DNA from 2 places in the Mycobacterium bourgelatii genome. Region 1 is predicted to be linked to the other one. Evidence: riboswitches for the same ligand, from Rfam matches in the RefSeq annotation. Region 1 holds a riboswitch; the other holds the start of a gene.
The links. Region 1 has a riboswitch for S-adenosylmethionine ahead of G6N68_RS16835 (DUF3293 domain-containing protein). Riboswitches for the same ligand answer to the same signal wherever they lie in the genome.
Positions count from the first base shown of each region.

Region 2: it holds a riboswitch for S-adenosylmethionine, as region 1 does, so the genes downstream of both, G6N68_RS04270 (bifunctional o-acetylhomoserine/o-acetylserine sulfhydrylase) here and G6N68_RS16835 (DUF3293 domain-containing protein) in region 1, are expected to answer to the same signal.

Region 1 is NZ_BLKZ01000001.1:3,877,171-3,881,378, reverse strand. It holds gene G6N68_RS16850 (hypothetical protein) at 1-608, opposite strand, end outside; gene G6N68_RS16845 (vWA domain-containing protein) at 690-1,331, opposite strand; gene G6N68_RS16840 (hypothetical protein) at 1,352-1,732, opposite strand; SAM riboswitch class IV at 1,961-2,073, shown strand; gene G6N68_RS16835 (DUF3293 domain-containing protein) at 2,554-3,045, shown strand; gene G6N68_RS16830 (IS110 family transposase) at 3,260-3,886, shown strand; gene G6N68_RS16825 (transposase) at 3,907-4,208, shown strand, end outside.
Region 2 is NZ_BLKZ01000001.1:946,075-950,282, reverse strand. It holds gene ephH (epoxide hydrolase EphH) at 1-666, shown strand, start outside; gene G6N68_RS04275 (NADP-dependent isocitrate dehydrogenase) at 685-1,920, opposite strand; SAM riboswitch class IV at 2,068-2,190, shown strand; gene G6N68_RS04270 (bifunctional o-acetylhomoserine/o-acetylserine sulfhydrylase) at 2,308-3,666, shown strand; gene metX (homoserine O-acetyltransferase MetX) at 3,676-4,208, shown strand, end outside.

The DNA of each region.
Region 1 (4,208 bases):
CGGATTCCATTGCGGCCCGCCACCTTAAATGTGTCGATGTAGTAGAGCACGAGGTTCTCGACGTCAGCGTTAGGAAGCTTTGGGCCGAAGAATGTTGCGTGCAGCAGCTGCCCTGCGCCTGGCTCTAATAGTCGGCAGCGGGCCCGTATCTCTGACCGCAGGTGCTCCTGCCAGTCAGGTCTGCGCTCGAAGCGGATGTAGTCATCGGCCCAGGCCTCTATGAGCGTGCCGCTCTCATGCTCGTCCGGTCCGTAGACCGTGCAACGGCCCTCGGGTAGCACGCCTCTGACCGGTCGTTTGGTCCGTTTAGTGAAAATGGCGTGTGTAGTGTGCAGGGCCGGGCTGCAGATCTTGCAGCGAGGGATTGACATACCCAGCCGGTCGCTCGCCCATTCATCGATTTCAGTGACTTGGTCCGCGCAGATTTTGACATATGGTCCGGTCCACCGGCCGCCCCGTCGACCGCTGATTGTCCAGCAACCAGCGAGGTGCACACGTGCGTCGGCTGCTCTGTGACTGCGCGCGATGTTCATCACGTATCTGTCAGGATTTGTGTCGAGCCACGTCAGATAGCCCGCGTCATCGTCAGAGAATTCGCGCACACCCATCACTGTTCCTTGTTCGCCGTCGGCGCTCGCCAACGTTAACCGATTGCACGTCCAAGTCATTCGAGCGATCGCAGAGGCGACTCACTCGTCGGCCAGCTGCGCTCGTTGGTCGGCGGTGAATTCGGGCATCGCCGCGTCGGGGTCGCGAAGTTTCACACTGCGGTAATTCCGGACGTTGTGCGACGCTGCCATCATCGCCTCCCGGGACTTGCCCTTGGCGTAGGTGACGGCCTGTCCGTCTTTGACACCCAGGCCTTTGCCTACCTCAACGGCATCCTGATCAGCGCCCATATAGAGAAACTCCCACCCGTCATTGGTCTGTTGCTCCACGAGGGCTTTGATATCGGGGCGTCGCCATTCGCGGCTTGCGTTTTCCAAGCCGTCAGTCATGATCGCCACGATGACCGTGCCGGGTCTATCTGCCTCGGCCAGCGCGTTGATCTCCGCCGCTGTGTCTGTGATGAGCTTGCCCATTGAATCCAATAGCGCCGTGCGACCGCGCGGCGACAGCGCCAGCGGAGGTACCTGCGTGAGGTCGACGTTGTGGTACACGACCTCGTACTCGTTGTCGAACTGCGCCAACGTGACGCGGCACTGCCCCTCGCCAGCGCGCTGCTCTTCCAAGAATGCCTCAAATCCGCCGATGACATCGGATTTGATCGATTGCATCGAGCCGGAGCGGTCGAGAAGGAACACGAGCTGGGTGAGATTCGGGTTTGACATGGGTGGTCCTTTCGAAACCGCTAGGAGGGCTTGGTCTTTCGGCGGGGTTTGAACCGCATCGGCTCAGGAGGGGCCGCCGGCGGCAGCGGGGTTTGGGCGTACTTGTGTCGGCGGGCGCGTTTGACGTCTTCGGCGGTGACGCGTCCTCCCGTAGTGGCATACGGGGCTAGCCTGGCCGTGTTGGCCAACCGTGGCCCCACCGCGTTTTCGGTGAGACCGGCGTATTTCCCGGCCGCCGCGAGCGACAGTTCGTCGTCGACGACGGCACGGGCGAGCTGCTCGTCGAGAAGCTGACCCACCTCGGTCAGTACAGACCGAAGGTGCTGCAGCACTTGGGCCGCACTGTCGGCCGCCTCGGCCTTGGCGAGGTGTGTACGGATCTGGTCGTAGGGGTTGGACACAACCAAGAATACCGCAAAAAGTGCGGGGTCCGCAATAACTGCGGACAAAGAATTTTGCGATGGTGCGCACCGCCGGGTGTCGGTGACACACGGACGACTCGTCTGGCCTTGCGGCCATTCGAAGGCAATTGCCTTGGGCGAGCTATGTTTCGTCGCGCGAGTGTCACCAAATTGAGAAGTTGAGCCTAGACGGGAATATTTTGCCGACCTTCTTCGTTAAACTGATTGGCTCACGAGTGTGACGGCAATCTGGGTACCTGGCCCGCCGTCCCGGCAACCGCGCTTCCACCGCACGGTGCCCCAGGGAAAGAGCTGGCATGCGAAGCATGCAAGCGGTGGACGCCAAAGGGTGGCGTCGCCAGGAAGGCGAATATTGATGTGCGAGAGAGTGCTAGCGGATTTGTGGGTACTTCTGGACGAAGAGTTTTCACCTACGGTGTCGCTACGGCTAGCATGTCACCTCACTGAGTGCGAGCCATGTATGGCGGAATTTCTGGCGATCGCACGACTGAAGCGGAAGCGTCGCGCGGGAGGTGTAACTGGCCGCGGTGCAATGCGAATTATTCGTCTGTGGCGTTTTGCGCCCTCATGAACTTTGGTTGGCGGGCCCGCCTGCATCGGGCGCGCGAGTCCGACGTCTTGTTCCGGCACGCTGCGACGGCAGGATGTATTGACGCTTGCCCGCCCCAGCTACCGACACGAGCATTCCCGCTGCTAGGTGCTGGGCAGAAAATGGCGCTCGCCGGTTGAACTTTCCGCTCGGCATCGCGTTGAATCAGTGGATCATGACTGCGCCCGCTTCATCATTCACCGACTGACTCATGCACACTTACGACGACTTCGACTGGGTCGAGCCCGGCGAGTTAAAGACGATGGCGATGGACGACATCCTGTGGAACTTGTATCTCGCCACGAAGGTGAACTTCTACATACCGAAGCTCGGCGGAATTGTCTGGCCCGTCGATTCACACGGCGAGGACGATCCACCACTTGGCCCGCTGCACGTGGTGACTGCGGTCCAGCCTAAGCCCAATCCCGATAGCGACGACAATCTCGCGAGGATAGAGGTGCTGGAATACGAGCTCAGGGTCAGTGGACGAGTTTCAATTCGCGCAGTAGGGACCAGCTTTGACGGAACGCATAGCGAGGAGAGCCGTGCGGTGTTCGGGCTCGACGATGACGAGGCGCGAAGCCTGGGACGGCGATTCGGTCAGGTCGCGATCTTTTCTTGGGCGGGCTCACGCTGGTCATTGCTGGCATCAGCACATGACAGGGAGACCCATGGTTCGTGGCGGTGGGAAGCGGACGTGTGAAGGTGTCAGTCAAGCGCCCGCCACGTTAGTGCACCCGATCGATTGGGCCCTCACCTGATTCGAGAAGCATTGTGGCCGTTGATAATTACTTCGGTGTCGAAGGGCATAAGGCGAACGAACAGGCACCCGCGGGGCGGGTCCGGCTGTAGCTGATAGGCCGTGAGTAGGCACTGGGCGGATTCTCGTAGGAGGTCCGTTTCGGAGGAGGCTGCTCATGTCGGTGTTGGAGGTTGCGCTTGATCCGTCCACGGTGATCGTTGCCGTGGATCCTGGCAAGGCGTTCAATCGGGTGTGGATCAGTGACGGGTCCGGTCTGCTCGCTGGTCCGATGTCGTTATCGGTCTCGCGAGAAGGCATCGCACAGCTTGAGCTGGCGCTGAACAAACATGGCCGAGATGCGCCCGTGATCGCGATCGAGGCGACCGGCAGTCTGCACCGGCCGTGGGTCGCCGAACTGGAACGGCGCCATCCTGGTTGCGTGCGGCTGTTCGCGCCGTCGGAGACGAAATCTGCTCGCACACAGCTGGGTTCGGGCAGGTTCAAGACCGATGATCGCGACTGCGCAGCGTTGACGTACATGGCCCGCCAGGGCGGCGGTCGCCGCTACGGCCAGGAATCGCCGGTCGAAGCGTTACGTGCCGCGGTGCGACATCGTCGCGGATTGGTAGCCGACCGCAAGGTCGCCAGCAGCGACTGCACGACCAGCTCAATGCGTTGTGCCCTGGATTGTCGGCGCCGGCGGGTCACGGGCGATCTTTGGCGTTGGAGACTCCGACGGGTCTGGCGGTGCTGGCGTGTGCTGCCGTGTTTGCAGGACGACCACCGCAACTGCGGTCGCTGATGCGCCGGGCTCCGGGCCGATTGACGACCAGCACCGCCCAGTACTGGCTGCAGCGGTGGCGCGGATGTCTGCCTCCGCCGGCCGATGCTGATCAACGTGCGCACCGACTGGGGCGTGATCTGGCCGGGTACCGCCGGCTCCGGACAGACATCGATGCCCTCGACGTCGAAGTCGTGGCCTTATTGGCCGAGACCGACGGCCAGATCCTGACCACTCTGCCCGGCGTCGCCTCCGTTCGTGCGGCAGCCTTCGCCGCGCACAGCCTTCCCATCCAACGCTTCCCTGATGCTGAACATCTCTACTCGGCAACAGGTTTAACGCC
Region 2 (4,208 bases), 2.9 Mb from region 1:
TTCCTGTCCTCCTCGGTGCTGGCCGACCACGTCGAACGCCAAATGGACGAGCTTGGTTGGCCGACGGCCCACATCGTCGGCAACTCCTTGGGCGGCTGGGTCGCGTTCGAACTCGAGCGGCGCGGCCGGGCGCGCAGCGTCATCGGCATCGCGCCGGCAGGGGGTTGGCACCGCTGGACTCCGGCCAAGTTCGAGGTGATCGCCAAGTTTGTCCTGGGCATCCCGCTGATGATCCTGGCCTGGTTGTTGGGGGCACGCGTGCTGAGCCTGCCGTTCAGCCGCCCGCTGGCCACCTACGCGATCAGCGCGTCGCCCGACGGGGTCGGCGAACGTGAACTGCGCGGCATCATCGATGACGTCGCCCACTGCCCGGCGTACTTCCAGCTGCTGGTCAAGGCGCTGATGGCACCCGGCCTGCAGGAGCTGGCCGAGAACGCCGTCCCGGCGCAATTGGTCATTTGCGAGAAGGATCGGGTCATTCCCGCGCCGAGGTTCAGCCGCCACTTCACCAACCACCTGCCCGACGACCACCGCGTCGTCGAACTCGACAACGTCGGGCACGTGCCGATGTACGAGGCACCCGGCCGCGTCACCGAGGTGATCCTCGACTTCCTCGACGACTTGGTAGAGCACGGCGCCGAAGCCATCGAACCGCCCGCCAGCTAGCTGACGGCCGCGCCGCGCCTACGTTCGGTTAGCCAGCGCCTTTTCCAGATTGTCCGAGATGGCTTGCATGAATTCTTCGGTGTGCAGCCAGTCCTGGTCCGGGCCGATCAGAATCGCGAGGTCCTTGGTCATCTTGCCGCTCTCCACCGTGCCGATGACCACCTGTTCCAGGGTCTGAGCGAACTCGACGACCTCGGGGGTGTCGTCCAGCTTGCCGCGGTGCGCCAGCCCCCGCGTCCAGGCGAAGATCGAGGCGATCGGGTTGGTGGAGGTGGGCTGGCCGGCCTGGTACTGGCGGTAATGGCGGGTCACGGTGCCGTGGGCGGCTTCGGCCTCTACCGTCCGGCCGTCGGCCGTCATCAACACCGAAGTCATCAACCCCAATGAGCCGTAACCCTGTGCGACGGTGTCCGACTGGACGTCGCCGTCGTAGTTCTTGCAGGCCCAGACGTACCCGCCCTCCCACTTCAGGCACGCGGCGACCATGTCGTCGATGAGGCGGTGCTCGTAGGTCAGCCCGGCCTCCTCGAACCGCTCCTTGAACTCCTCGTCGTAGATGCGTTGGAACTCGTCTTTGAACATGCCGTCGTAGGACTTGAGGATGGTGTTCTTCGTCGACAGGTACACCGGCCATTTCGCGTTCAGCCCGTAGGAGAACGTCGCCCGCGCGAAGTCCTGGATCGACCGCTTGAAGTTGTACATCCCCATGACCACCCCGCCGTCCTCGGGAATGGACACCACCTCGTGCACGATCGGCTCGCTGCCGTCCGCCGGCGTGAAAGTCAGTGTGACAGTGCCGGGTTTGTCCACCTTGAAGTTCGTCGCCCGGTACTGGTCGCCGAATGCGTGACGGCCGATCACGATTGGCTTGGTCCATCCCGGGACCAGCCGCGGCACATTGGAAATTACGATCGGCTCGCGGAAAATGGTCCCGCCCAGGATGTTTCGGATCGTCCCGTTGGGCGACAACCACATTTTCTTCAGGTTGAATTCCTGGACCCGGGCTTCGTCGGGGGTGATGGTCGCGCACTTGACGCCGACGCCGTGCTTCTTGATCGCGTACGCCGCGTCGATGGTCACCTGGTCGTCGGCGCGGTCACGGAACTCGATGCCCAGGTCGTAGTAGTCGAGGTTGATGTCCAGATGGGGCAGGATCAGCATGTCCTTGATCAGCTTCCAGATGACTCGCGTCATCTCGTCGCCGTCGAGCTCGACAACCGTGCCCTTGACTTTGATCTTGGCTGGGTTGGACATCTTGGACATCTTTTTGGACATCTTGGTCGCAGCCTCCAGTCCCTCCCCTGCTTGAGATTTGCTCGTAAGGCCAGCGTACTAGCGCTTACCGGGCCGCTCGGCCCTCGAATTGGCACCGACCAGCCGCCATGCGATAGGCTTCAGATCGGTCATGAGCGCCAGCGTTAAGCCCCGGCTTGCTGGCCGGCAACCCTCCAACCGCGGTGGGGTGCCCCGGGTGATGACCAGGTTGAGTAGCCACACCCAAGGGCTACACGGCAAGCGCGGGTCCGCCATGACGGGCCCCTGACTTAGAACAGGGCGGCGTGATGTGCACACTTTCTCCCCCTCCCGCACCTCGTGCGGTCCTGCCCACCATCGGTTCCTTCGCGTAGAAAGTGCCTTTTCATGAGCAGTGAGAGCAATAACCCCGACACCGATCCGACCGCGCATTGGTCGTTCGAAACCAAGCAGATCCACGCAGGTCAACGACCGGATCCGACCACCAATGCGCGGGCCCTGCCCATCTACCAGACCACGTCGTACACCTTCGACAACGTCGCGCACGCCGCCGCGCTGTTCGGGCTGGCGGAGCCGGGCAACATCTACACCCGGATCGGCAACCCGACCACGGATGTCGTCGAGCAGCGCATCGCCGCGCTCGAGGGCGGGGTGGCCGCGTTGTTCCTGTCCTCCGGGCAGGCCGCCGAGACGTTCGCCATCTTGAACCTGGCCGCCGCGGGCGACCACATCGTGTCCAGCCCGCGGCTCTACGGCGGGACGTACAACCTGTTCCACTACTCGCTGCCCAAGCTCGGCATCGAAGTCAGCTTCGTCGAGGACCCCGACGACCTGGACTCGTGGCAAGCGGCGGTACGCCCGAACACCAAGGCGTTCTTCGGCGAGACCATCTCCAACCCCAAGATCGACGTGCTGAACACGCCGGCCGTCTCTGAAGTCGCGCACAGCAACGGGGTGCCGCTGATCGTCGACAACACCATCGCCACGCCGTATCTGATCCAGCCGTTGGCGCAAGGCGCCGACATCGTGGTGCACTCGGCCACCAAGTACCTGGGCGGGCACGGCTCGGCAATCGCCGGTGTCGTTGTCGACGGCGGCACCTTCGACTGGACGAACGGTAAGTTCCCCGGCTTCACCACCCCGGACCCCAGCTACCACGGCGTGGTGTTCGCCGAGCTGGGACCGCCCGCGTTCGCCCTCAAGGCCCGCGTGCAGCTGCTGCGCGACCTCGGCTCGGCGGCATCGCCGTTCAACGCGTTCCTGGTGGCACAGGGTCTGGAGACGTTGAGCCTGCGGGTTGAACGCCACGTCGCCAACGCTCTTCGCGTCGCCGAGTACTTGGAGGGCCACGACGACGTGGTGTCGGTCAACTACGCCGGCCTGCCCAGCTCGCCGTGGTACGAACTCGGAAAGAAGCTGGCGCCCAAGGGAACCGGCGCCGTGCTGGCGTTCGAACTGGCCGGCGGCGTCGAGGCCGGCAAGGCCTTCGTGGACGCGCTGCAGCTGCACAGTCACGTCGCCAACATCGGCGATGTGCGCTCGCTGGTCATCCACCCGGCGTCGACCACCCACGCCCAGCTGAGCCCGGCCGAGCAGCTGGCCACCGGCGTCAGCCCGGGCTTGGTGCGGCTGGCCGTCGGCCTGGAAGGGATCGACGACATCCTGGCCGACCTGGAGTTGGGCTTCGCCGCCGCCGCAAAGGCGAGCAAAGTCAGCGGCGACGCGCAGTCCGTGGCGGCCTTCTGAGGAACTGACGTGACAATCTCCGACGTGCCCACCCAAGCGCTGCCCGCCGAAGGCGAGATCGGCGTCGTCGACATCGGCTCACTGCGCCTGGAAAGCGGCGCCGTTCTCGACAACGTCAGCATCGCGGTGCAGCGCTGGGGTGAGCTGTCGCCCACCCGCGACAACGTCGTGGTTGTCCTGCACGCCCTCACCGGCGACTCGCACATCACCGGACCGGCCGGGCCGGGTCATCCCACGCCCGGGTGGTGGGACGGCATCGCCGGCCCCGGCGCACCGATCGACACCAACCGCTGGTGCGCCCTGGCCACCAACGTGCTGGGCGGGTGCCGCGGGTCCACCGGGCCCAGTTCGCTCGCCCGCGACGGAAAGCCTTATGGCTCAAGGTTTCCGCTGATATCCGTACGCGACCAGGTCGAGGCGGACATCGCCGCGCTGGAAGCGTTGGGAATAACCGAGGTGGCCGCCGTTGTTGGCGGGTCCATGGGCGGCGCCCGAGCGTTGGAATGGATGGTCGGCCACCCGGACCGGGTGCGGGCCGGGTT